Regions from separate parts of the Lactobacillus sp. M0393 genome, predicted to be linked through region 3. Evidence: riboswitches for the same ligand, from Rfam matches in the RefSeq annotation. Region 3 holds a riboswitch; each other region holds the start of a gene.
The links. Region 3 has a riboswitch for thiamine pyrophosphate ahead of thiM (hydroxyethylthiazole kinase). Riboswitches for the same ligand answer to the same signal wherever they lie in the genome.

Region 1 (8,339 bases), on a different contig from region 3:
TAATATTATTAATATTGTCGTTTTTTGGCATTTATCTACCCTTCATTGTAAAACAATTTAAATTCCTAATATTTCGATTATATCATTTTTTTGCTAAAAAAACAGACCATTTTTAACTATTTTCACTTTTTTAGCAGTCAATTACGTACAAAAAGTAGCTATATTGCTAAAAGCAGTAAGATAATTCTCAATTTGCTTAAATTTTTAACGTGCAACCTCTGTTTTTGGTAAAATTAAAGAATAAGATATTTTTAGTGAAAGGTAAAAAAATGCAAAAACAACAAGAAATTAAAATGCTCAAGGCTTTTTCTGATGCCAATTCCACCTCTGGTTTTGAAGGAGAATTTGTTAAACTATTTACCGATACTGTTCAAGATTTTGCTGACGTGAAAGTTGATGGTATGCTCAATGTGTATGCCAGCAAAAAAGAAAACCAACCAGGTCGGCCAGTGATTCAACTGGATGCACATTCAGATGCTGTTGGCTTTATTACTCAAGCTGTCCGTCCTAATGGCATGATTAAGTTTGTACCCCTTGGCGGCTGGGTTAAATATAATATTCCTGCTCTGCGCGTAAAAATTAAAAATCGTGCAGGTGAATACGTTCCCGGTGTTGTGGCTACTAAACCACCTCATTTTATGACTACAGCCGAAAAAAATAATGTACCGGACGTAGCCGATATGTCAATTGACGTTGGTTCCAGTTCACGTGCCGAAACAATTAATGATTATCAAATTGATACTGGTTGTCCTATTTTTGTGGATGTTAAATGTGAATACAATGAAAAGTCTGGTTTGTTTTTCGGCAAAGATTTTGATGACCGCTTTGGCGCAGCTGCTATGGCTGATGTTTTAGACAATTTAAAAGGTGAACCAACTGCATTTAACGTTGTTGCAGCACTTTCCAGCCAGGAAGAAGTCGGTCTGCGCGGGGCGTATGTGACAGCGCGTGCAGTAAAGCCTGATTTAGCGATTGTTCTTGAATCCTGTCCAGCAGATGATACCTTTACCCCAGAATGGTTGTCACAAACCGGACTGAAAAGGGGACCGATGTTACGTGACATGGATACGTCGTTTTTGCCTAATCCTAAATTTCAACAGTATGTCTGCGATTTGGCTGATAAGAATAATATTCCGTACACTCGTTCTGTTCGCACTGGGGGTGGCCAAGATGGCGCGGCAATTTATTATGAAAATGGCGCACCAACCATTGTGATTGGTATTCCTGTTCGTTATGAACATTCTCCATATTGTTTTAGTGCTTATTCAGATTTTAAAGCATCTGTTGCTTTGACGCTTGCTATTATTCGTGATTTAACTAAAGAAAAACTGGCAAGTTTTAGTCAATTTTAATGGCATTAACTACATTAATTGTCTAAAATAAGGAGTAAACTTAGTTAAAGTATGATACAATAGTAAAAGTTGAATAGCAGTCACTAGGGGTGCCAAAAAGCTGAGAAATACCCTCTGAACCTGATCGGGACAATACCTGCGTTAGGGAAGTGTAAAATTAGGTAATAATGATACTCCTACTGACATGTAAAGTTAGGAGTATTTTTTATGTTTACTAGAACTTCAAAATGGAATGTAAAGTCGATTATTTTAATTGCGTTAATTGGAATTATTATGGGAGTCATTTATACATATGGCTTTAACTGGGCTTTTAATTTAATAAAAATGTTGTTGGTGCCGACAGGTTTCGCACCAGTGACTGATACTGTTTTTACAGGTTTATGGCTTATGGCTGGACCTTTAGCGATGTATTTTGTTCCTACTGCAGGATCCGGTACGATTGGTGAATTACTTGCTTCTGTGGTTGAAATGGCCATAGGTGGTCAGTGGGGTGCTACTACGATTCTTTCCGGAATTATTCAAGGCGCTACTAATGAGATCGGCTTTTTCCCTAAAAAAGAGCGTTATCAAAATTTCACTTGGAAAAGCGTCTTAACTGGTGCGTTTTTTGCTTCATTTGGCTGTTTTATTCCCTCATATATTTTATATGGCTGGAGCAAATTCAGTATGCAAGTACAAGTCGTAATGCTTATTACTAATATCATTTCTGCTCTGGTTTTTGATGGCGTTTTAGTTAAGCTGATTACGAATTTATTTGATAAAGCATTAAAGCCAAAAATAGCTTAATTATTTAAAAAGGAGCATTGCTCTTTGATGTGAACCCTAAAATTAGGACAAATTTTTTGGGGGTCATATCACGTGAAGCAATTACTCCTTTTTTATTTTTCTTTTTTACTTAAAATTGAGTGTACCTTAGTTGTAAGCATATCAATGGCGACATCATTTTTACCGCCTTCTGGAACAATAATATCCGCATAGCGCTTGGTTGGCTCAATAAATTGATGATACATCGGCTTAACTGTGCTTAAATATTGTTCAATCACAGAGTCAATGGACCGGCCTCTCTCATTTAGATCACGTTCTAAACGTCTAATAAAGCGAATATCGTCATCTGTGTCAACATAAACTTTAATATCCATCAAATCACGAATTTTTTTGTTAGCTAAAACCAAAATTCCTTCAAGAATAATGATATCGGCAGGCTCAGTATGAATGGTCTTTTGACTACGGGTATGTTCTTTAAAATCGTAAACCGGCATCTCGACTGACCGATAATTTAATAAGTCTTGCAACTGTTTTCTAAGCAAAGGAACATCAAAAGCATCTGGGTGATCATAGTTGATGTTCTTTCTTTCACTCATAGGAATCCCGGTATTATCTTTGTAATATGAATCCTGAGTCATAATCAAAACGTGTTCATTCTCTTGCATTTGGGCAACAATTTTTTGCGCAATGGTAGTTTTCCCGCTGCCTGAACCACCGGTAATACCAATCACTACGGGCTTTTCAAGTCTAGACATTATGCCACTCCTTTTTTAATCCTTAAACATTTTACTTTACTTTTGCCATAATTACCAACAGTTAAGGTATATTTGATAATTAATGCTACTTTTCTATTGAATGCGGTTTAAAATTGACTAAATTTTTTATATGATAAATGTGAAAAAAGTAATTTGTGTTAAATAGCATAGGTGCAAAATGAATTATAATTTAATGCCGGTAAAATATTTCGTTGATGTCGTTCAAACTCACGGCTTTATTTCAGCAGCAAGGAGAAACTATGTTTCAGAAACAGCAGTCAGTTCAGCTATTAAGAAATTAGAAGATGAATTGGGCCAAAAATTGCTTAACCGTTCTGCTGGTAAATTCTCGTTAACGCCAGTAGGAGAAGTTTTTTATAAACGCAGCGTAGAAATTATTAATTTGTACAGTGAAATTTGGCACCACCCGGATCCTAACCCGGAGAAGCTGTTACGTGTCCATTTTTTGCAAGGCTTTGAAAATGACGCTGCATTATTTGCTTCAAAAATACCAGATATTTGTCAGCCAAATTTTGACGAAGAAAATTTTGATTCTTGCATCAAAAGATTGATTAATGGTAATTATGACATACTGGTTGGATTTGACTTAGCTTTTGCCGGTAATAATAAAATAGACAGTCTACCTTTTAGGAAAACTAGTTTTGACTTACTGCTAAATAAAGATGAACTAAGACAATATCACGGGGATGAGCAGCAGCTCGCTGAGAACAGTATGCTTTATATGCAAAACTGGAAATCAACTGGTATTACTGATATTCAGCTTGCTATGCTTAAAATCTACTGTCAAAATGGTTGGAAATATAAAGAAGTGGCAGAAGTCAACAGCTTTGCCGCTGGATGTTTAAATGTCAACTTCAATGGTGGTATCACAATCGTACCGGAATCATTTAATTTACCGCAAAACTGCAATAATATTGAGCGTTTATCGCCAGTTCAATTGCAAAAAACTTTTAATGTGGTAATAGCAATGAATTCAATGGTTTCAACTAAATTCGGTAAAATGCTTAAGCATGTGACAACTTTAACTTATCGCTGATAACTTTTATGTGTTAGCGCTTTGATCTAAATTGACATAGAATTCAATTGTAATAAAAATCACAAAATATCAGAAAGGGTGATGTTACATTGAATTCTTTTTCAACTGATGTCGTAGTTGTTGGCTCAGGATCGGCTGGAATTTCAGCTTGTTTTGAACTTTATCAAAAGCATGTGCCATTTGTACTTTTAGAAAAAGGTAACAAAGTCGGAGGTGCCGGCAAATTTGGTGCTCATGGAGTTTTTGCTATTAATTCCACTGAACAAAAAAAGCTACACGTAAATTATGGCTATCGTGAAGCTTTTAACGGATTAACAGATTACAACCACTTCTTTGTTAATGGTGAACTATTGGCGCGATTTTTAAAAAAGTCAGGTTCCAATATCGATCGTTTAGCAGAAATGGGTTTACCGGTAACTGTGGAACAAAGCGAACAAAAAGCACACTTAAATGATCCACTGGTCTACCATAAATTTAATAATTTTAAAGAGAAAATGACTAACTGGGATAAATTACCGGATAAATTTACCGCAGCTGGCAATAAGGTAATGTTGGAAACTGCAGCTGTCGATCTGGAATATGATAATGGCTTAAAAGCAGTTATTGCTAAAAATAAAGATGGTGAAGAGATTAGAATTGCTGCTAAAAAAGTAATATTTGCTGATGGCGGCTATTGCGGCAGTCAGGAAATGATGACAGCCAATTTTTCAGATACTAACGCACTTTTGAACCTGGGAGAGCGCAAATCTACGGGTACGGGAATTAGATTAACGCATAAATTAGGTGCAGATTGTCGTCACCGCCCAGTTCTTTTTGCCCATGGCTGTGCACCAAGTATGAGTATTAATCCTATGAAAAGAGACAGTGCGGTTGAAACTCTAACCAATTTACCATTGCTGTGGCTGGATCAAACCGCTAATCGTTTTGTAAACGAGGATGTAGTTTATGATTTTGCTATGTGGGGCAATGCTGCCCATAACGTTAACGGTATGTACTACGTTTTACTGGACCAAAAGACTTTAGACACTTTTAAGCAAAAAGAGGTTAATCTTGAAGACACTTTTGAAAGACAGTTCTGTGACGTGGGGCAAACCCCAAGAACAACTGTGGGGCCTTTACCTAATATTCAAACAGACTTTGATAACACGGTTAAAACGGGTGAAGTAGTAAAAGCAGACAGCTTAAAGGAACTGGCCCAAAAGCTGCAATTGCCTTATATTTCCCTTGAAAGAAGTGTCAATTCTTATAACCAGGCCGTTAAGCAGAAAGAGGACGACACTTTCTTAAAGCCGGCTGCTGAATTATTGTTTGACGTTCAAGAAGGACCGTTTTACGCAATAATTGAGCACTGCGCAATTTTAGGAACATTAGACGGTGTCAATGTTGATCGTAACTGTCAGCCGGTAAAAGAAGATGGCACTCCACTTAAAGATTTATATATTGTTGGTAATAATGTTAACGGCTTATATTCTGATGGCTACCCGAGCTATGAAGGTATTGCTAACGGCTTTGCCTTTGTTTCCGGCTGGATTGCTGCAGAAGAAGCAATTAAGAGTTTAAATTAGGAGAAAAAGAAAAATGTTAGAAGGAAAAGTTGCTGTTGTTACTGGAGCTGCTCAAGGTATTGGCTATGCTATTAGTGAAGAATTTGCTAAGCAAGGTAGCGATGTCATTTTAACTGACTATAACAAGAAAGTGCTGGACGTTGCTGCTGAAATGAATGAAAAATATAACGGTAAGATTACCGGCTTGATTTTGAACGTCATGGATAAAGACAGTATTAAGAACGGGTTACAAACTATCGTTTCCGATTACGGTAAGATTGATTATGTAATGAATAACGCTGGCGGTGGCGTTTTGAAGCCATTTGCCGAACTGACTGATGAAGATTTTGATAATACGATTAATTTGGACTTGCGTGGGACCTTCTTATGTATGCGTGAGGAAATCAAACTGTTCTTAAAACAAGGCTATGGCTCAATCGTCAATACCAGTGCTTTAGGCAGCATTTATAATCCTGGTGGTATGGGCGCTTATAATGCAGCCAAAAATGGCATTATTGGTATGACTCAAGCTGCGGCGATTGATTATGCTGACAAAAATATTCGTGTTAATAGTGTTGCTCCCGGTCTAACTAAAACCCCACTTAACGAAGGCGGCTTTTTGGAGAAAGTTTTACCGACTGTACCAATGAAGAGGGCAGAAACCGCTGCTGAAGTTGCTAAAGTCTTTGTTTTTGTAGCTAGTGAAGCCACATTTATGACCGGTCAGACAATTCTAAGCGACGGCGGCGTTTCAGTCGGCCTGAAGTAGGGGAGAAAATTTATGTTTCCTAAAAATTCCGAATATAACCTAGTAATTGTTGGTGGCGGGCTTAGCGGTTTGGCAGCAGCTGTCAGTGCTGGCGAGCAGGGTATTAAGACCTTGGTAATTGAAAAAGGCAGGACACTTGGCGGTGACGGCAACTATGTTGAAGGCGCAATGGGAGTCGACAGCTTTTTGCAAAAAGAAAAAGGTATTAAGATTGATCCTACCAAATTGCTCCAAGATGAACTGAACTATTCCCACTATGAAGCTAGTGCCCCTCATTTGAGAAAATATATTAGTCAAAGTGGTTCAGTAATTGACTGGCTTCATTCCCTTGGAGTTGAGTATAGTAAAGTTGGTCCTCAAGGTAAAAGCTGGCCTACGATTCATACTTTTGCCGGTGGTGGTCATGCTGTGATAGCAAAGTTAATACCTCAGGCTAAAGCTTTTGGCGTGGAAATTGTGACTAGCATTAGTGCGCAAAAAATTTTACAACATAATGGTCATGTCAGTGGTCTAGTTATTAAAAATGAGGCTACAGGACAGTTTAGAGAATTAACTGCAACTAAAGTGATTTTAGCTACAGGTGGCTATGTGGATAATCCGGATTTGATTAAGAAACGGACTCCTGCAACTGAACGCTTGCTGTCAGTTAGTGATGGCAAATCTACCGGGGACGGCATGAAACTAGCATGGCAGGCTGGAGCTGAACACTATCAGATGGGCGCCATTCAATATGGTGGTGGTGCTATTTTGGATAAAACACGTCCACCTTTTGTTCATATGCCTGAACAATTGGCAGCAGCAGCGACTCAAGAGGCAATTTTATGGGTGAATGAGCAAGGTGAACGCTTTGTTAATGAAGATGTCAATGACAACATGTGTCATGCCGGCAGCGCTCTTTTAACCCAATCAAGAACCTTTTCAATCCTTAATCAAGAAACGGTTGACCATTTAACTAATGTCGGTCTTTACAAGGAAGTAGGCAATTCACCAGTTTCACCTGAAAAATTGGAGCATTTACAAGAAGAAATTACGCGTGACTTACAGAATGGTGATAAGTACCTGACTAAAGCAGATACTCTGGCTGAATTAGCAGAGAAATTGAATTTGCCCAATTTGCCGCAAACAATTGGGCGTTATAACGACTTAGTGGCTAAAGGAACCGATACCGACTTTGGTAAAGCTCCCGCATATATGACAGCTTTAAAAGATGGTCCATATTATGCAGTAGAATTGGGTATTGGTATGGCATGTGCAATTGGTGGTATTCGCGTTGATAATAACAATGCTGTTTTAAATTCATACGGTTATCCACTTACCGGAATTTATGCTGTTGGCAATGATGCTGCAGGGATGCTTGTTGGTGATACTTACGCTGTCACTTTACCAGGAAGTACAGCAGGTTATGCCGTATTTTCAGGTAGAAATGCCGTTCAAAGTATTACTAAAACCCGGTAAATATCAATGAATAGTGCTAAAAGAGTTTCCAATTCAAAAATTCGTATAGGTATCTTAGCGGTTAGTATGATTGGCATGGCATCTTTAGCTATTACTCCATCTTACGCTGCCATTGCTAAATTTTTTAGCCTTAACAATACTAGTGTACAAATGCTGACATCTTTACCAAATTTATTTATGATGCTTGCGGGAATAATCATTGGTAAATTAACAGCAAATAAAGTTAATTTAAAAGCGTTAACTCTTGTTTCAATTTTTTTGGTCACAATTGGTGGGTTATTGCCACTAATGTTGCACACGAATTTTGCGTTTTTACTTTTTTGTTCATGCTTAGTGGGCTTAGGTCAAGGAGCCTGCACCAATTTAACTCAAGTTTTAATCGCACAATTGCTGCCTCAAAGTGAACGTGAATCTACTATGGGGTTATCTACAACTTTTATTAATATTGGTGGCATGGTCTTTATCATGGGCGGAGGTCAACTGGCAGCTTCAAGCAGCTGGATTAATAATTACTGGATATACTTGTTTTCACTGCTAATACTGCTAATTGTATTTCTTCTTCTGCCCTTTGAAAACAGAACCGTTTCTCAGAATGACACTAAAGCAGGTAATACTAAAATTCATTTAAACAAATTCGTGTTT
Region 2 (8,339 bases), on a different contig from region 3:
GGGGATAAAATAGCAGTTATGAATATTAAAATTGTTTGTGTGGGTAAGCTAAAAGAAAAGTATTTTAAGGATGCTATTGCTGAATATCAAAAAAGGCTGAGTAGGTTTGCCAAAGTTCAGGTAATAGAAGTGCCAGATGAAAAAGCTCCTGAAAAATTTAGTGCGGCAGAACAGGAAAATGTTAAAAAAATAGAAGGACAAAGAATTCTGAGCAAAATAAAAGATAAAGAATACGTTTTTGTGACCGCAATTAATGGCAAGCAGCGAACTAGTGAAGAATTTGCGCACGAGATAAAGGATCTTGCAACCTATGGACATTCTGATCTTACTTTTGTTATCGGTGGCAGTTTAGGTACTAGTTCAGAAGTGGATAAAAGAGCGGACGATTTAATGAGCTTTGGTGAAATGACTTTGCCCCACCAGTTAATGCGGGTCGTTTTGATTGAACAAATTTATCGCGGCTTTATGATTAATAGCGGCAGTCCTTATCATAAGTAGATTTAATTATGCGAAAGGCAATAAAAAATAAAAATGCAAACTCCGGCTAAAATTACTAACAAGCGATATCGGCTAAATTATCACATAACAACACCTTCTGGATGGATGAATGATCCTAACGGTTTTTCATATTATAAAGGCTACTATCATATTTTTTACCAATACTATCCTTATTCAGCTAAAAGGGGCCCTATGCATTGGGGCCACTATCGCAGTCAAGATTTAGTTCACTGGGAAGAATTACCAGTTGCACTGACGCCGAACAGTCCTGAGGATAAAGATGGTTGTTATTCTGGCAATGCAATTGAAAAGGATGGTCGTTTGTATCTGATTTATACAGGTAATCATTACTACGATGTCAATGATCATAGTCGCTTTTATCAAACGCAAAATGTTGCCTATAGTGATGATGGCATTCATTTTACAAAATATAGTGGTAATCCTGTGATTGCATTGCCACCGACGGATAACTCACAGCACTTTCGTGACCCTAAAGTATGGCAAGATGGAAATGAATATTATATTGTTGTGGGTGGTCAGGATAAGAAAGGATTAGGCCGTGCAATTACTTATAAGTCGACTGATTTATTGCACTGGGATTATTTAGGCCCAATTGCTGTTTCTCGGGGAGCCGATATTGAAGGATATACCTGGGAATGCCCTGATCTTTTTTCATTGGGCAGAGAGGACGTTTTGTTATGTTCACCTCAAGGAATCGTGGCAAAGGGTAAAGAATATCTTAACTGCTATCAAACGGGATATTTTATCGGTAAAATGGATTATCGCAACAATCAATTTAAACATGGTGCATTTCAAGAACTTGACCATGGACATGACTTTTACGCTGCCCAAACCATGTTAACTCCTGATGATAGGCGCATTGTTTTTGGCTGGCTCGATATGTGGCACGCAGACTTTCCCGAGCAGGCTGATGGCTGGTGTGGGGCATTAACTTTGCCGCGAGAATTAACTTTAAAGAACAATCAGCTGTATATGACGCCCATAAATGAGTTGAAACAATTGCGGCAAGAAAAAGTAGTTGACGAAAAACAAACAAGTTCTTCAATGCAAGTTAATGTTTCTGATCCGCAGCACTTGGAATTGCTTTTAATGTTTGCTGCAGAAGACTGGTTCGGTAATAAGATTAGCTTTGTTTTTAAAAATGAACAGGAAAATCTGATTATACTATCTTGGAATAAGGAAAATAGCGAAGTAATTTTGACCAGAGCGGATAAAGGGCCATCTGACGCGCAACGTTATGGCAAACTAAGACCAAACTCCAAACTAAAAATTCAAGTTTTTATTGATACAAGTTCAATTGAATTTTTCTTAAATGACGGAGAGCTGGTATTTTCAGAACGCTATTACACAACCAAAAAGCCAGTAATTTTTATTAATGCAGACGAGCCGGTTAATATTAGTGTTGCAGGTTATTCTTTAGCTGAATAAATTAAGGGATAGAAAAAAAGTGGACAAGCACGTCCACTTTTTTATTTTAACGTCAATAATGCTAGATTTACTAAAACCAAAATTGCAATTGACTGTAGCCAGTCACTTTTTTTAACAGGAACAGCTGCAATGACAGAACGCTTGGCATTTTCGCGGTAACCATGGGATGCCATACCTTGGGCTAAATTTTCTGCAGAATTCAGGGCAACTAAGATAGCCTTAAAGTAAAGAACAGGTGACCAAAAGCTCAAATATACTCCCCGCATCATGCCAGCAGTGCGAATTTGCTTAACAGCCTCTTTCATTCGGGGAACGATATTAAGAGCAGCCAAAACTCCATAAGCAAACTTGCTGGGTAGATGAAAATTTTGTTCAAAAGAGCGCGCAAATTCTGTAGCAGTAGTGTCTATTGAAACGCAGTAGATAGTCAAAGTATAAACGTAAATTCGACTAGATAAGCTTAGTGCGTTCTGTAAGTTGGGCTGTGGCGAGAACCAGTATAAAGTCGCAAAAACTGTAAAAGCAGCAATTAAAGGCATTAGTAGAGTTAAAAGCAAATTGCTTAATTTAATGTGTTTGCAAATTAAATAGACCAATGCAAAGAATATGATTAAGAGGTTTGTTAGTAAACTTGATTTCAGTGATATTTCTACAGAAATAATCAGAGCCAAGATAAATTTAAAACTAGGATTCATGATAGTACCTCACTTGTTCGTGTAAGCTAGATGCTGGTTTTTAAAAATGAGGTGATAGTCACACCAATCAGCTAAATTCTTTAACTCATGGCTGATAATTAAAAGCGTTTGCTTCCGTGCTTTCTGACTTTCTCTTAATAAAGACATCACTTTGACGGCAGAGTCAACATCCAGGCCGCTAAGTGGTTCGTCAATTAACAATACATCCTGATCTGAAATCAGCATTAATAAGATTTGCAGTTTCTTTTGCTGCCCACCGGATAATGAATATACGACATGATCAAGCAGTGAATCAAGTTCAAGAGAGGATAACGCGGCAGCTATTTTATCATCAGTAAAATAAGAATTGGTCCGCTTTTTTTTGCTGAGGTTAATTTCATCTGCAACAGAGACATTGATAAACTGGTCAGTTGCATTTTGAAATATTTGGCCTACATGAAGCAAATACTTACGAGTAGGTAATTTATTAATTTCACGGCTGTGGTAGGTGATGCTGCCTGAATAAGGGATCATTTTAGTCAGAGCATTAAAAAGTGAAGTCTTGCCCACACCGTTGGCTCCTGTAATCAGAGTGGTTTTACCAGAGACAATCTTTAACTGTTCCTGCTTTAGAAGTAAACGATTTTGTCTAATCTGAACGTTTTGCAGGGTAAAGCATGACTCCTCAGTCTGCTGCGGTAAGACAAAAGTATAGGAATTAGAATCAGTATTTTTTCGCAACAATTTTTCCTGTTCTGCTTGAGAAAGCTGCACCAGGCGTTTACCCTGAAATTGAAAAAGATTGTCGCAGATTCCTTCATAACCAGCTAGCACATGGTCACTTAAGATGATTGTTTTTCCTTGATCGCGCAGATGTGCTAGTTTAGCGATTAAGAACTTGCGGGCAGCGGGATCACAGCTGGCGAAGGGCTCATCAAGTAAAAACAGGTCAACATTCATCGCTATGAGGACAGCTAATGCCACTCTTTGTTGTTCACCACCAGATAATGTATTAATTTTTTGATCAAGTAAATAATCAATTTGAGTAAACTGAACGGCTTCATTTAACTGTTTTAGATACTGGGCCTTATTAAAGCAAAGGTTTTCCAGTGCAAAAATAATTTCTTCTCGAGGAGTTGCCATAGTAAATTGCTCACTGGCATTTTGAAACATCATAGCAGCCTTTAAGCCGCCCAGAGTAACAGTACCGCTTAGTTGTCCAGCAAATTCAGGATATAACTTTGCTATTATTTTCAATAAGGTAGATTTACCACAGCCAGTTGGTCCAACTAACAATGAAAACTGCTTTGTAGGAATATTTAAGTTAATGTCTGTTAAAATTTCGTTTTGTTTATCATATGAAAATGTTAGGTTATTTAATTTAATCAATTTAGTTACCAAAAAAAATCGTCAGGATAATAGCCTGACGATGTAAAATCTTTCGTTTTCCCTTCGCTGGCATTATCCATAGCAGGTTCTGCGGGTTTAATCTCAGCCTTTACAGGCACCCCGATGTTAAATTTTATTATACAGAAAAGAAAATTAGTTGTCTAGATGCACAAGGAGTTTACGTTACCCATGTAGCAATGATAAAGGTAAAATAACAAAATTATATTAGTAAGATGAAAATTTGCTATATAATAAAACTATATAATCCCTAAACTGTATAAGAGGTGAAAGTAATGGCAGCAGTTAAATTGGAACAATATTTAGCCAGTATCATAGATGCGGCTAGGTCTGATACTAATGAAGTGAAAATAAAACCAGGTAACAGCAACTTTGATTTGTTTATAGCCTTTTTAGAAAATCGTAATACGGGCATTCATCGCTACCAAACAACAGGTCTGACTATTCTGTATGAGGCAAAAGGTTCAACTAAAGTGAGAATCAATAGTCAGGATTTTATGCTCAATGATGGTAATATCTTCTTTTTACAGAAAAAGAGCAATTATGAAATATTAAAACCTGGTAGTAAAGATATTTTAGTTAAACTCGAATTTGACCCCAATATAGATGTCCGGAACTTTTTCGACAATCTAACTGTAATGAACAATTATGAGAAAAAATTGCTTAAAAAAATCAATACCACTTTTGAGCAAAAAAGATTATTAGGGCTTAACGGAACCTTAATGTCAGAGTCTGCCCATCTACTTAAAAAGATAATTAATGAATATCTTAATTATGACTTGTTTACCCGCAACGCTATCATGGCAGAACTTACCTTGCTTTTCGTTTCTGCTGTTAGAAATCAGAATTTAACTTCCACTCCAGCAACAAGTCATCAGTTTGCAAAAACGGATCTGGAAAAATACATTGATGCCCATTTTACTAACATTACGCTTAATGATGCAGCCAAGCATTTTGGCTTTAATCCTAATTATTTTTCAAGTTTGGTTAAACAAAAAACTGGCAAAAGTTTTGTGGAACATGTCGATGAAAGGCGCATGCTGGAAGCACGAAGTTTACTTGCTCGTCCAGATATTTCCGTCAAAGAGATAATTACCCGTGTCGGTTATAGCGGTAAATCCTTCTTTTATAAGAAGTTCAGTGAATATTATCATGAAACACCAGTACAAATGCGTGCAGAACTATTCAGGCAGGCAAATATTAATTTGAAATAAAAAACAACCTTGAGTAAAAGGTTGTTTTTTTACATTTTTTCTAAACGTTTAATTCTGTCCGCTGTTGGTGGATGACTGTCAAACAAATGGGTAAAACTGCGTTTTTTACGCATAGGATCTTCAATATACATTCCGGCACTGCTGGGATCAGCTTTTTTCATTGGTGCAGAGCCGTCAATTTTTTCAAGCGCCGAAATTAGCCCTTGAGGATTGCGCGTTAACTCTACTGAAGAAGCATCGGCAAGGTATTCACGGTTACGTGACAACGCCATTTGCGCTAAACTAGCACAAATAGGCCCCAAAATTAAGACAAACGCTATAGCTATTACCTTAAAAATGACAACGATAGTGCCACCACTATCATGATCACTATCGCGATCATCATCAATCCACCAGATATAGCGGCTGGCGATCCCAGAAAGATAAGAAATGACACCGACTAGCACGGCAGCGATAGTAGAAACTAAAATATCGTAGTTTCTGATATGAGAAATCTCATGGCCCAAAACTCCTTCCAGTTCCTCCCGGTTCATCATATCGAGTAAACCTTGAGTAACTGCAACTGCTGAATGGTTCGGATCCCTTCCTGTCGCAAACGCATTAGGACTGGGATCATCGATAATAAATACTCGCGGCATGGGTACACGACCAACTAGTGCCATATCTTGCACAACGTGCCATAATTCAGGATTATCCTGCTCATGAACTTCTTGGGCATGATTGAGGCTCATAACCATGTTTGCTGGATTGGGCAAGACAATTAGCATGTAAATTATACTAAAAATCACGGCAATAACTAAACCTAAAATTGGTCTGTTGCTAAAAAGGTAGCCTAATCCTGCACCTACAAGTGCCAAGATAATAACAAACAATCCCATAATACCCACAGTTTTGCGCTTATTGCGGGCAATTTGTTGAAATAACATAAAACTGACCTAGTATTTAAAATTTTACTTTAGGTACTTCTTTTTCAGATTCACTGGTTTGCAAGTAGTCAACTTTCTTAAAACCATGAATGTGAGCAACAATATTGGAAGGGAAGGTTAAAAGTTTTTGATCATATAGAGCAGCAGATGAATTATAAAGCTGCCTTGAATAGGCAATTTTATTTTCAGTATTAGTCAATTCCTCTTGCAATTTCAAGAAGTTTTGATTGGCTTTAAGGTCAGGATAATTTTCTGATAATGCAAAGATGGACTTAAGCGCATCAGAAATTTGGTTAGAAACTTTTAAGGTTTGTGCATGGTCATCGCTGGGAATGTTAGTTAACTGATTTCGCAGCTGCACAACGTTTTCCAGTGTTTCTTTTTCGTGTTTGGCATATCCTTTGGTGGTTTCGACTAAATTAGGGATCAAGTCATTACGCCGCTTTAATTGGACGTCAATTTGGCTCCAGGACTCATCGGTGTAAACCTTGGCTTTTTGTAAGCCATTGTATACCGCAATATAGATTGCAATTAATAAAATAATAATAATTACAATTATCCAAGTTAAACTGTTCATAATCTTCCTCCTTATATATGTCTCTTAATTATAACTGATTAAGAGACTTTTGAGTATAAAAAAGGAGCTTATACTACCTTTCATTAGCAAAGCTTTACTAAATTGATTATTAAATTAATAAAAGTCCCCAGCCTACAACTGTCAAGACCAGCAAACCTATGAACTGCATTACAGTCCATTTTTTGAAAAATTCCCCTCTTGAAACTGTCGCATTTTGGGTAAAAGTTTTGAGCACCAGCATATTTGCCATTGAACCAATCGGTGAACCAAAGCCACCTATATTGGAACCTAAAAACAATGCTTTAGCATAAGGGGTAAATTTACCAACTAAAATGGTTGCAGGAACATTACTGATAATTTGACTTGAAATAATTGACGTGAAGTAAGTTGAAGTTTCTGAATTGATCATTGTATGGATAATGCTGACAATCATCGGAATTTGTTGAATGTCACTAATGAAAATAAAGAAACACGTGAAAGTTAATAGCAGAGCAAAATCAACCTTAAGCAAGATTCTGGGGTTTATTAATAATGCCAGGATAATTGCAACAATCAGCGGAATTACCACATTAATAACTTTAAATACGCCCAAGAAGAATAGTGCAAACACTGCTGTAGTAATGATTGTTGGTCTTAAGCTGATATTAATCTGTTTAACATCCTGCCGCGGAATTTTTTTGCGGGGGATAAAGTGAAAAATAATCAGCGTAATAACGAGTGCCATTATTAAATAGGGCAAAGACCATGAAAAAAATTGGACAGCGTTAACAGAATATTTACTAACTAAAAAGATGTTATGAGGGTTACCCCAAGGAGTAAAGGCAGCCCCAATGTTTGCACCCATACCGATTAAAGTAACGGGTAAAATCTGGGGTAAATCACATCTCTTAGCAATATTCAAGTATAGGGGAATCAATGTAAGCGCTGTTATGTCATTGCCCAAAAACATCCCCGCGATAATTGCTAAAGCCGTAAATAAAATATTTAGTTTTTGCATATTATCAGCAATACTGGTCAGTTTATACGCGAGCACATCAAGGACGTGTAAGTAGGCGTATATTTGAATAATGATTAGCATCGCGGCGACTGAAAAGATTGTATGTAAGTTAATGTCTTCAAACCGCGGTCTAGCAAAAAAAAGACTGATAATCGTTATTACAAAAGTAATCTGCAGGATTTTATCGCTAAAAACCTTTTTCAAGACGGTCATAAAATGTCCCCTTTCACAAGTTATAATCATCTGTAATCGCTATATACATTTTGACCTTTTTTTCCCTTATTAGCAATAATAATTTTTTAGATTAAGGGATACTTTTACTATAAACATAATTTTTGACACTATAACTTAATATATCCTATACTTGAGAAAATTGCTAAGGATTAGGAGGAAATATTAAAATGAGTAATTCCGAAACAGTTAAAATGAACGTTAAATCAGGTGCTGCTGATAAAATTAAAAAGAGTGTAAAAGAGGGGCAAGTTGTTTTATTATCGTTAAACGACGGCTCTAATAAATACTCTAATATTGCTGGCAGTTGTGCTGCCGGAACCCGTTTTCAATTTGTGGTCTTGGATAAGCAAGATCCAGACTTTT
Region 3 (8,339 bases):
GTGCTTTTTGGGTAATAATATAGCCAAAAAGCAACTCAGAAATGAGGACTTTGGGCTTGTTAATAGACAAATCCTCTTTCAGGTTTTGGTAGTTTTGTAAAACTTTAGTGGCGAAATCATGCATTTTTTGTCCGTTTTTGGTTGGTTTGACTCCTAAATTAGAACGCACAAAAAGGGGCGTATTCAATTCTTGCTCCAGTGCTTTGAGCCTGGCTGTAATATTGGATTGGGTGTAGCCTAATTTCAGTGCTGCTTTGTTAAGCGATCTAGTTTCATAAATTGTTTGGTAAATATGTAAGTCGTTGAAATTCATGTTGCTCCATATCATTAAAAGTGATAACTCTATTATAAACTTGGATTATGCAAGGCTATTTTATCTTAATATACTAATTTTGTAATCTAAAAGGAGGAACTTATTATGACTACAAAAATTGGTATTAACGGCTTTGGCCGCATTGGCCGACTTGCATTACGGCGAATATATGAAGTGGCCAGTGATGATATCGAAATTGTCGCAATCAATGATTTGACTTCACCAGCTATGTTAGCACATTTATTGAAGTATGATACCGCGCATGGCCAATTTCATCATGAAGTAACTGCTACCACTAATAGTATTGTAATTGACGGTAAAAATATTCCGGTTTATGCGGAAAAAGATGCCAGTCAAATTCCGTGGGTCAAAAATGATGGTGTCAAAATAGTGCTTGAATGTACCGGCTTTTACACTTCAACTGCAAAATCACAGGCTCATCTTGATGCCGGTGTTAAAAGAGTATTAATTTCTGCTCCTGCAGGTAACATGAAGACAATTGTCTACAGTGTAAATGATGATCAACTAAATGACTCTGATCAAATTATTTCCGCTGGCTCATGTACCACTAATTGCTTGGCACCGTTAGCACAAGCAATGAACGATGAATTTGGCATTCAGGTAGGAATCATGTCTACCACTCATGCTTATACTGCTTCGCAAATGTTGCAGGATGGACCTGACCGTGGCGGCAATGTCCGTAATGCCCGTGCCGCAGTTGCTAATGTTATTCCCCATTCTACAGGAGCAGCTAAAGCGATAGGACTAGTTATACCTGAATTAGACGGCAAACTTACAGGTATTGCTCAACGAGTCCCTGTTATTTCCGGTTCAATTACTGAACTAGCCGCTATTTTAAAGCAAAAAGTTACAGCTGAAGAGTTTAATGCCAAAATTAAAAAGCACACTGAAGGTAATCCTTCTTTTGGTTATAATGATGATCAGATTGTATCATCAGATATTATTGGTACTGAGTATGGCTCGGTCTTTGATCCGACTCTGACTCAGGTTGAAACTGGTGATGACGGTGCACAATTAGTTAAGGGTTACGCCTGGTATGATAATGAATCCGGCTTTGTAGCTCAAATGATTAGAACACTGCAAAAAGTTGCCCAATTAGGTTAATTATCAATATAACTCATATTTTTACAATTAAAAACTGTTTATCATCAATAAAAAATGGTTCTGCCGAGTGCAGAATCATTTTTGTTTCTTTAAAATATGCTAGTCATTTTTTATCCATGGCGCTGTGAGCATTTGACTAACTGTCTGCTTAATATTATTGCTTTGAGCAATCATTGAGATTACTGCAGCCCCAGCTGCCTTAGTTTTAGCGATTGCGCTTAAGTCGCTAGCGGTAATCCCACCAATAGCAACAATTGGCCGAGTAGCATTTTTGACCAGTTGGCTTAAGCCGGCAATACCAATTTCGGGGTCGGCATCACTTTTAGACTGGGTGGCATAAATTGGGCCACTGCCATAATAATCAATTCCGCTAATTTTATTGGCTTGTTCAACTTGCGTTGAATTCGAACAGGAATAGCCGATAATCATTTGCTCGCCAACTTCTTTAATAACCTGTTTTATTTCTTCATCACTTTGACCAACATGGACGCCCTCGGCATGAACTTGTTGGGCGAGCTGAACATCATCATCAATGAAGAAGGGCACGTGATACGCATAACACAATTGATGCAGCTTTTGCGCCATAGGCAGTCTCTCAGTTTTACTTAAAGTTGAATTAGGACCCTTGTCCCGAAACTGAAAAGCCGTGATGCCGGCAGCAAGGGCTTCTGCGACTATACCAGGTAGTGTTTTACCTTTGGGCACATCTTGATTGCCGCAAATAAAATAAGCATGTAAAAAATCAGTGTTAAAGTTTTTCATTATTTCTCCTAAATTACTGAGCCCAATGATTTAAAGGGCCATGACCATGACCAACTTGAATAGTTTCTTTAATAGTTTTGGTAACGTACTTTTTAGCAATTGTAATTGCAGACGGTAAACTTTGACCTAAAGCCAGCTGAGCCGTAATTGCTGCAGCTAAAGTATCACCGGTGCCGTGAGTGCGTTTAGTATGTACTCTGGAACTGCTGACCCAAAGATCAGTACCATCGGCAAATAAAGCATAATCTTTTACTTCTGCGCTATTAGTGTGACCACCTTTAATTAGTACATTTTTAACACCCATATCTTGTAGTTTATGGGCTAATTCAGGAAATTGATCTTGCATTTGCACCTTGATGCCAGTTAAAGTTTCTGCTTCTGGTAAGTTAGGTGTGATTAGATCGGCTAAAGGCAGCAGCTCGTTTTTAACGGTGGCGACAGCATCTTGACTTAATAATGGTGCACCACCCTTAGCAATCATCACGGGATCGATGGTAATGGGGCCAAAGTCATACTTTTGCAGGTTAAGAGCAACTTGGTGAACATGAGCCGCATCGCCCAACATTCCCGTTTTACAAGCACGAATATGAAAATCTGCTGCTAGAGATGCGAATTGGGCGTCAACCATTTCCAGTGGTAGTAAAAAAGATTTTTGGACACCTAAAGTGTTTTGTGCTGTCACTGCTACTACAACAGCTGTTCCAAATACTTTTTGCATTTGAAAAGTTTTAAGGTCAGCCATGATTCCGGCACCACCACCTGAATCTGTACCGGCAATAGTTAAAACCTGGGGGAAAGAATTAATTTTTTCTGTCATCATAAAGTTCCTTAATCAAAATCAGCAATTTGCTTAATATCAGCGACTGTTACTTTATACAAATAATCCATGAGATACATGCCAAAAGTACCTGGTCCAACACCGGGATGATCTTGGACAACCATTTGCCCTGCACAACTGAAAACTAAAGCACCTATTTGAGCTGCTTCAAAAGGATCGTCAGCAACTGCTGTAAAAGCTGTGACGATACTGGTTAACATATCTCCTGAGCCGACATGAGTTTTAAAAAGGGGTGAGCCATTGTGAACATGAGCCAGTCTTTTACCATCACTAATTGTATCTGTAGGACCGCTGGCAATGACCGTACAATGATATTTCTGAGCAGTTTTCATAGCAATATCATCAATATTACCAGAGCCGGAACCTGCATCGATGCCCTTTGAATTCCAGTTGAAGTCACCTAAGGCAGCGATTTCACCAATGTTGCCGCGAATAATACTGGTATGAAAATCCCATAAAAGCTTATCTGCGATTTTGTAGCGATATTCGACTGCACCAACGGCAACAGGATCAAATACTATCGGCTTGTTATATTGCCGTGCTAGGTCTTCTACCTTTTTAATATGATTGATTTGCTCTTTAGTTAAACAGCCAATATTAACTGCCACTGCGGCAGCCATTCGCACTATTTCTTCAGCTTCAGCGACTTCATTGCTCATAATTGGCGAAGCACCAATAGCATTGACAGCATTGGCCACGTCTTGAACTGTCACAAAATTGGCGATGTTAAAAATAACCGGATTTTGCGCTCGTAATTTATCTAATAAGTCTAACTGCATTTTATTACTCCCGACTAAATGTTTTTGAAAAATTTTGATTAATAAAAAAGCCTTGGCACGTGGAAATGCCAAAGCTTAAGCGTTTTTGACACGTTCCTACGCAAGTATTAGCTTACAGGTTCAAAGGGTCTGAAAAAATTCATCTCAGCCAAAAAGGCACCCCTCGTGTTATCGCTTTCAATTATAGCGTATTATACTATTGATTACAATGCTGGGTTAATAAAGATGCTATCTGTATACGCCATAAGTACTAGTATTTTAGCTATTATTAAAAATATGCTAAAAAGCAAAAAAAGCATAGTGATTATAGTTAATTTTGAATAAAGTGTAGTTAGTAATAATTAACAGTTATTTAATTTGGAGGAAAGTAAATATGAAATTCACGGATGAGCTGCATGAAGCAGGGACGGCATTGTGGCATAAAAGTATGGTGCATCCCTTTATTAAGGAGTTGCAAAGTGGCGAACTTCCGATTGCTACTTTTAAATTTTACTTGTTGCAGGATCGCTATTATTTAAGAGAATTTAGCAAGTTGCATGAATTAATTGCAGCAAAAACGGATAATCAGGAAGTAAAGGAATTTTTACTGGCAGGGGCACAAGACTTAAAAGATGTTGAAATATCAGTACGCGGCCATTTTTTTGAAGAATTAAACATAACTGCGTCTGAAATTGCTGAAACTCCGGTGGCGCCAACAGCTTATAACTACGTTAACCATATGCATATGACATTAAATCGATCTGGTGTTAAACCAGCGGTTGCAGCACTTTTACCATGTTACTGGCTCTATCAGGAAATTGGCCAAAAAATGGCAGAAAAGGGCTCACCGGTTTCTTATTATCAGGAATGGATTGATACTTATGATGGCGAATGGTATGGCGCCAACGTAGCAAAAATGCTGCATTTAACCAACTCTTTGGCTGAAAGTGCGACTAATGAAGAACTTGAGCAAATGCAAACTGCGTTTGTGCGCAGCAGCTATTATGAATTGCAGTTTTGGCAGATGGCTTATGAAAAGCAAGATTGGAAGTAACTTTTGCAAAAAGTACTTTTATTTTGTAATAATGCAAATCGGAAATTGCAATTTTAAGTTGAATACCCTACTTGATTTGATAAATGCAATTTACAGCCTGCCAAAACTATTGGTAAAGATTGGAACGATGTGCTAGTTAATAGTAAAAAACAAGAAAATTCTACTAAGCGGAGATACAATTAAATAAAGACAAAACAGATAGTGTTGTGATTTCCAATAAGCAGGTAATACAATCCACAGGTATAGAACTTGAATAGCACTACTTTAAAATCTAATATCGCTTTTTACCATATATCACTATAAAAGTGATTAAATATGGTATAATATAAGTAAGGATATTGGAGGTTTTAAAATGAGTGCAACAATCGTTAAACTACTCAAAAGCAAAAATATAAGCGTCGCTAAAGTCGCTGAGGCCAGCAACGTCCCACTTAGTACTTTAAGAAACTCAATTGTTAAACCAATTGAGACCTGGTCAATTAGGGTCCTTAATGCCTTTGCAATCGCACTTAAAGAGAAGCCAGGAGATTTACTCAATATGCTAGAAACACAACCATATATTTTAGATATAAACGATGAAACGCAGACTATCCAAGGCGTTTTCATTGCTAATAAAGAAATTTACCAACAAATTAGAACTGTCGTGGAAGTCAACCACCTGGAAGGGTGGAATCCTACAGAATCAGATATCCAGAAATTATTTGATGAAGCTATCCAGCCTGATCCAGTAGTGGCTGAGCGCTTTGAAGAAATTTGGGGCAAGGATAATGAATGATTGGATTAGTGAAACCTTGTATTCAAATGGCGTCCTAAAAAATAAGCTCCATATCCATGACCCAAAGGAGTTAGAGAAAAAGGAATATGAGCTATCCGCTCGGAATGCTTTGTTCTTGTTGCAAAAAAAGCCCCAAATAAACGATATCGGAGACCTTAAGAAGGTACACCAATTCTTATTTGGTGAACTATACGATTGGGCCGGTAAATATCGCCCCGGCAATTTCAATAAAAACGGGTATGAATTTTTTGATCATACCAGATTCGATTTTGCCGAAAAAGATATTAATAACATGCTGCACAAGCACCCCGCGGGCAAGCCTTTGGCTAACAAAGACTATGCTGAGCTGCTAGACGCAATTAATTTCATGCACCCGTTTAGAGAGGGCAACGGCCGTAGTTGCAAAGTTTTTCTTTCTGCATACGCGGCTAATCATGGCCAAGTAATTGACTATCCGCGAAGAAACAAAGAGATGATTGAAGCGCAAAATGAAGCTAACGTTGGCAAAATTGCTAAACTGATTAAAGTTGAGAACACCCCCAGCCGCAATCGGGCGTTCCAAGTACTAGCCTCGCAGCAAAGTGCTGGAAAGACACTTAGCCAAGCTGAACTTGCCCAAAAATACGCTGAACAACAGAACAAAGAGCAGCAGGAGTTTGATCAAGATGAAGGCCTTGAATTAGAGTAGAAAGCAGGATAAATCAATTGAAGTATGAAGACAAATTCAGGCTAACGCCTGAAAAAAATAGACGCTTTGCCAAAACCAATCTAAACAAATTAGTCTTCACTAACTCACGCTTTGAAGGCCTGACTACCACCATGCCGCAAACCTAGACAATCATTGATGGCCTGGGTGTTGACGGCATTCCAATCGATGATATTAATATTATTGTTCAATTGAAGCGAGGCTGGCAGTTTGCTATCAATGAAAAAAAGCCCCTGGACTTAAACATGGAAAAGAGGCTTAATGCGATTGTTGCCCGCGATACGGCGGCCTTTCCAGGATATTTGCGTAATGGTTCAGGCGGTGTAGCAACTTACCAGGGCGAGTTTGAACCACCTATGATCGAAGAGAACAAGGAACAGGAATATTTAAAGCAGTTGTTAGTCAGTGATCGTACCGCCACCGATAAGGCACTGACCCTGATGTATCACAATATGCGCCAGCAAATGTTCTACGACGGTAACAAGCGAACCGCCACAATTGCAGCTAACAAGATAATGATTGATAACGGAGCCGGTCTGATTAACGTACCGCTTGACAAGTGGCCCACGTTGCAGCAAAAGCTGGCAGATTATTACTTTTCCAATGACATGACTGACCTCAAGGACTGGACGTATCAAAATGGTATTTTCGGTATGGAGCCAAACTTGCAGGCGCGGGCGGAACATAAAAGTCAGGAATTATCCGAAAGCGATGAAAAAGAAACTATTGCCGAATTCAAAAAGATGCTCAAATCAGCTAAGAAGAGCAAACAGAATAAAAAGCAGCGGGGGCTTGATCGTGACGATGGACTTGAGCTTTAGTTGGCCCAAAATATTAGCTTAAATTAAGAAGGTATTACAATGGAATACGGACAAAAATTAGCTGTGATTACAAACCTAAAAAATAAGATGGATACCTATAGACCATTATCTCCGCTTGAAGTAAAGCAGCTCGAGCAAAATATCAGAATTGAGCATGTATGGTCTTCTGCTGCAATTGAGGGCAACACCATGACCGAGGCTGAAACTGCCGAGATTCTTAACGGCGGGCTAGGCGCAACTATTCACGGTAAGACCATTAAGGAAACACTGGAAATCATTAACTTAAATGAAGCTTATGACTATATGCAAAATTTAGCAATTAAAAAACAGCCAATTCGCAATGAGGATATTAGAAACTTGAACCGAATTGCAACTTTGACAACAATTCAACCGCAAGAAGAAGCCGGTAAGTATCGCAATATTGATGTTTACCCTTATGGTTCAGAATCACGTCCTTACGCCCACTTTTATGAAATACCCGAGAAAATGCAACAATTACAAGCTTGGAGTAATGAAGCACAAGACAAGTTGCACCCGGTGCAGTATGCGACCGACTTGCACCAAAAATTCGTTACTATTCACCCGTTTAAAGATGGCAACGGACGTACAGCACGGCTTTTAATGAACCTAGTCTTAACAGAAAATGGTTATCCAGTGGTTAATGTTAATCCATCTAAACCCGCACGAGAGCAATACATGAAAGCATTAGCTGTTTCCCAGCAGCCCAATAATGATCCTCAACCATTTAGAAATTTGATCGCTGATTATGTAGAAACAGAACTTAAAAATCGGATTTTAAGTCTGCAATATGCTAAAAAAAATGAAGAGGAAGCTCAAAAAGATTTCAAAAACAGTCAACTTGATTGGGACAAGCTACAGAAAGAATATGAGGCATCTAAGAAAAAACAGCAGTCAAAGCCAACCGATAGTCAAGCGAAACTTACTAAAAACTGCGCTGAACAACAGAATAGAAAGAAGCAGGGGCTTGATCATGACGATGGACTTGAGCTTTAATTAGATCCAAAACTTCATTATAGGATCAAGCAATGGTTGGGTCTTTTTTAACTCTTTGTCAAATCCAGTTGATAAAGAATAAATGAATACAATCAAGCAGCTAATCAACAATTGCAGGAATTAAAAGTGGCTTGTTTGCTTCTACTATATTGCTAAGCAAAATTGCTCAAACT

Region 1: linked by a shared signal. The riboswitch ahead of H3R29_RS06040 (ECF transporter S component) and the one ahead of thiM (hydroxyethylthiazole kinase) in region 3 are both predicted to bind thiamine pyrophosphate.
Region 2: linked by a shared signal. The riboswitch ahead of H3R29_RS00230 (ATP-binding cassette domain-containing protein) and the one ahead of thiM (hydroxyethylthiazole kinase) in region 3 are both predicted to bind thiamine pyrophosphate.

The regions. Positions count from the first base shown of each region.
Region 1 is NZ_JACFPK010000006.1:14,650-22,988, forward strand. Features, by position in the region: gene hpt (hypoxanthine phosphoribosyltransferase) at 1-31, opposite strand, end outside; gene H3R29_RS06035 (M42 family metallopeptidase) at 270-1,352, shown strand; TPP riboswitch at 1,428-1,517, shown strand; gene H3R29_RS06040 (ECF transporter S component) at 1,560-2,138, shown strand; gene udk (uridine kinase) at 2,231-2,872, opposite strand; gene H3R29_RS06050 (LysR family transcriptional regulator) at 3,051-3,929, shown strand; gene H3R29_RS06055 (FAD-binding protein) at 4,019-5,494, shown strand; gene H3R29_RS06060 (SDR family NAD(P)-dependent oxidoreductase) at 5,508-6,242, shown strand; gene H3R29_RS06065 (FAD-binding protein) at 6,255-7,697, shown strand; gene H3R29_RS06070 (MFS transporter) at 7,704-8,339, shown strand, end outside.
Region 2 is NZ_JACFPK010000001.1:41,326-49,664, forward strand. Features, by position in the region: gene rlmH (23S rRNA (pseudouridine(1915)-N(3))-methyltransferase RlmH) at 19-498, shown strand; gene H3R29_RS00220 (sucrose-6-phosphate hydrolase) at 532-1,947, shown strand; gene H3R29_RS00225 (energy-coupling factor transporter transmembrane protein EcfT) at 1,989-2,642, opposite strand; gene H3R29_RS00230 (ATP-binding cassette domain-containing protein) at 2,652-4,010, opposite strand; TPP riboswitch at 4,052-4,143, opposite strand; gene H3R29_RS00235 (helix-turn-helix transcriptional regulator) at 4,304-5,242, shown strand; gene htpX (zinc metalloprotease HtpX) at 5,272-6,168, opposite strand; gene H3R29_RS00245 (LemA family protein) at 6,185-6,745, opposite strand; gene H3R29_RS00250 (SLC13 family permease) at 6,855-7,955, opposite strand; gene H3R29_RS00255 (iron-sulfur cluster biosynthesis family protein) at 8,144-8,339, shown strand, end outside.
Region 3 is NZ_JACFPK010000007.1:156,317-164,655, forward strand. Features, by position in the region: gene H3R29_RS07575 (LysR family transcriptional regulator) at 1-313, opposite strand, end outside; gene gap (type I glyceraldehyde-3-phosphate dehydrogenase) at 419-1,438, shown strand; gene thiE (thiamine phosphate synthase) at 1,538-2,203, opposite strand; gene thiD (bifunctional hydroxymethylpyrimidine kinase/phosphomethylpyrimidine kinase) at 2,214-3,017, opposite strand; gene thiM (hydroxyethylthiazole kinase) at 3,029-3,817, opposite strand; TPP riboswitch at 3,894-3,991, opposite strand; gene tenA (thiaminase II) at 4,191-4,850, shown strand; gene H3R29_RS07605 (helix-turn-helix transcriptional regulator) at 5,203-5,625, shown strand; gene H3R29_RS07610 (Fic family protein) at 5,618-6,313, shown strand; partial or broken gene H3R29_RS07615 (Fic family protein) at 6,331-7,152, shown strand; gene H3R29_RS07620 (Fic family protein) at 7,192-8,166, shown strand.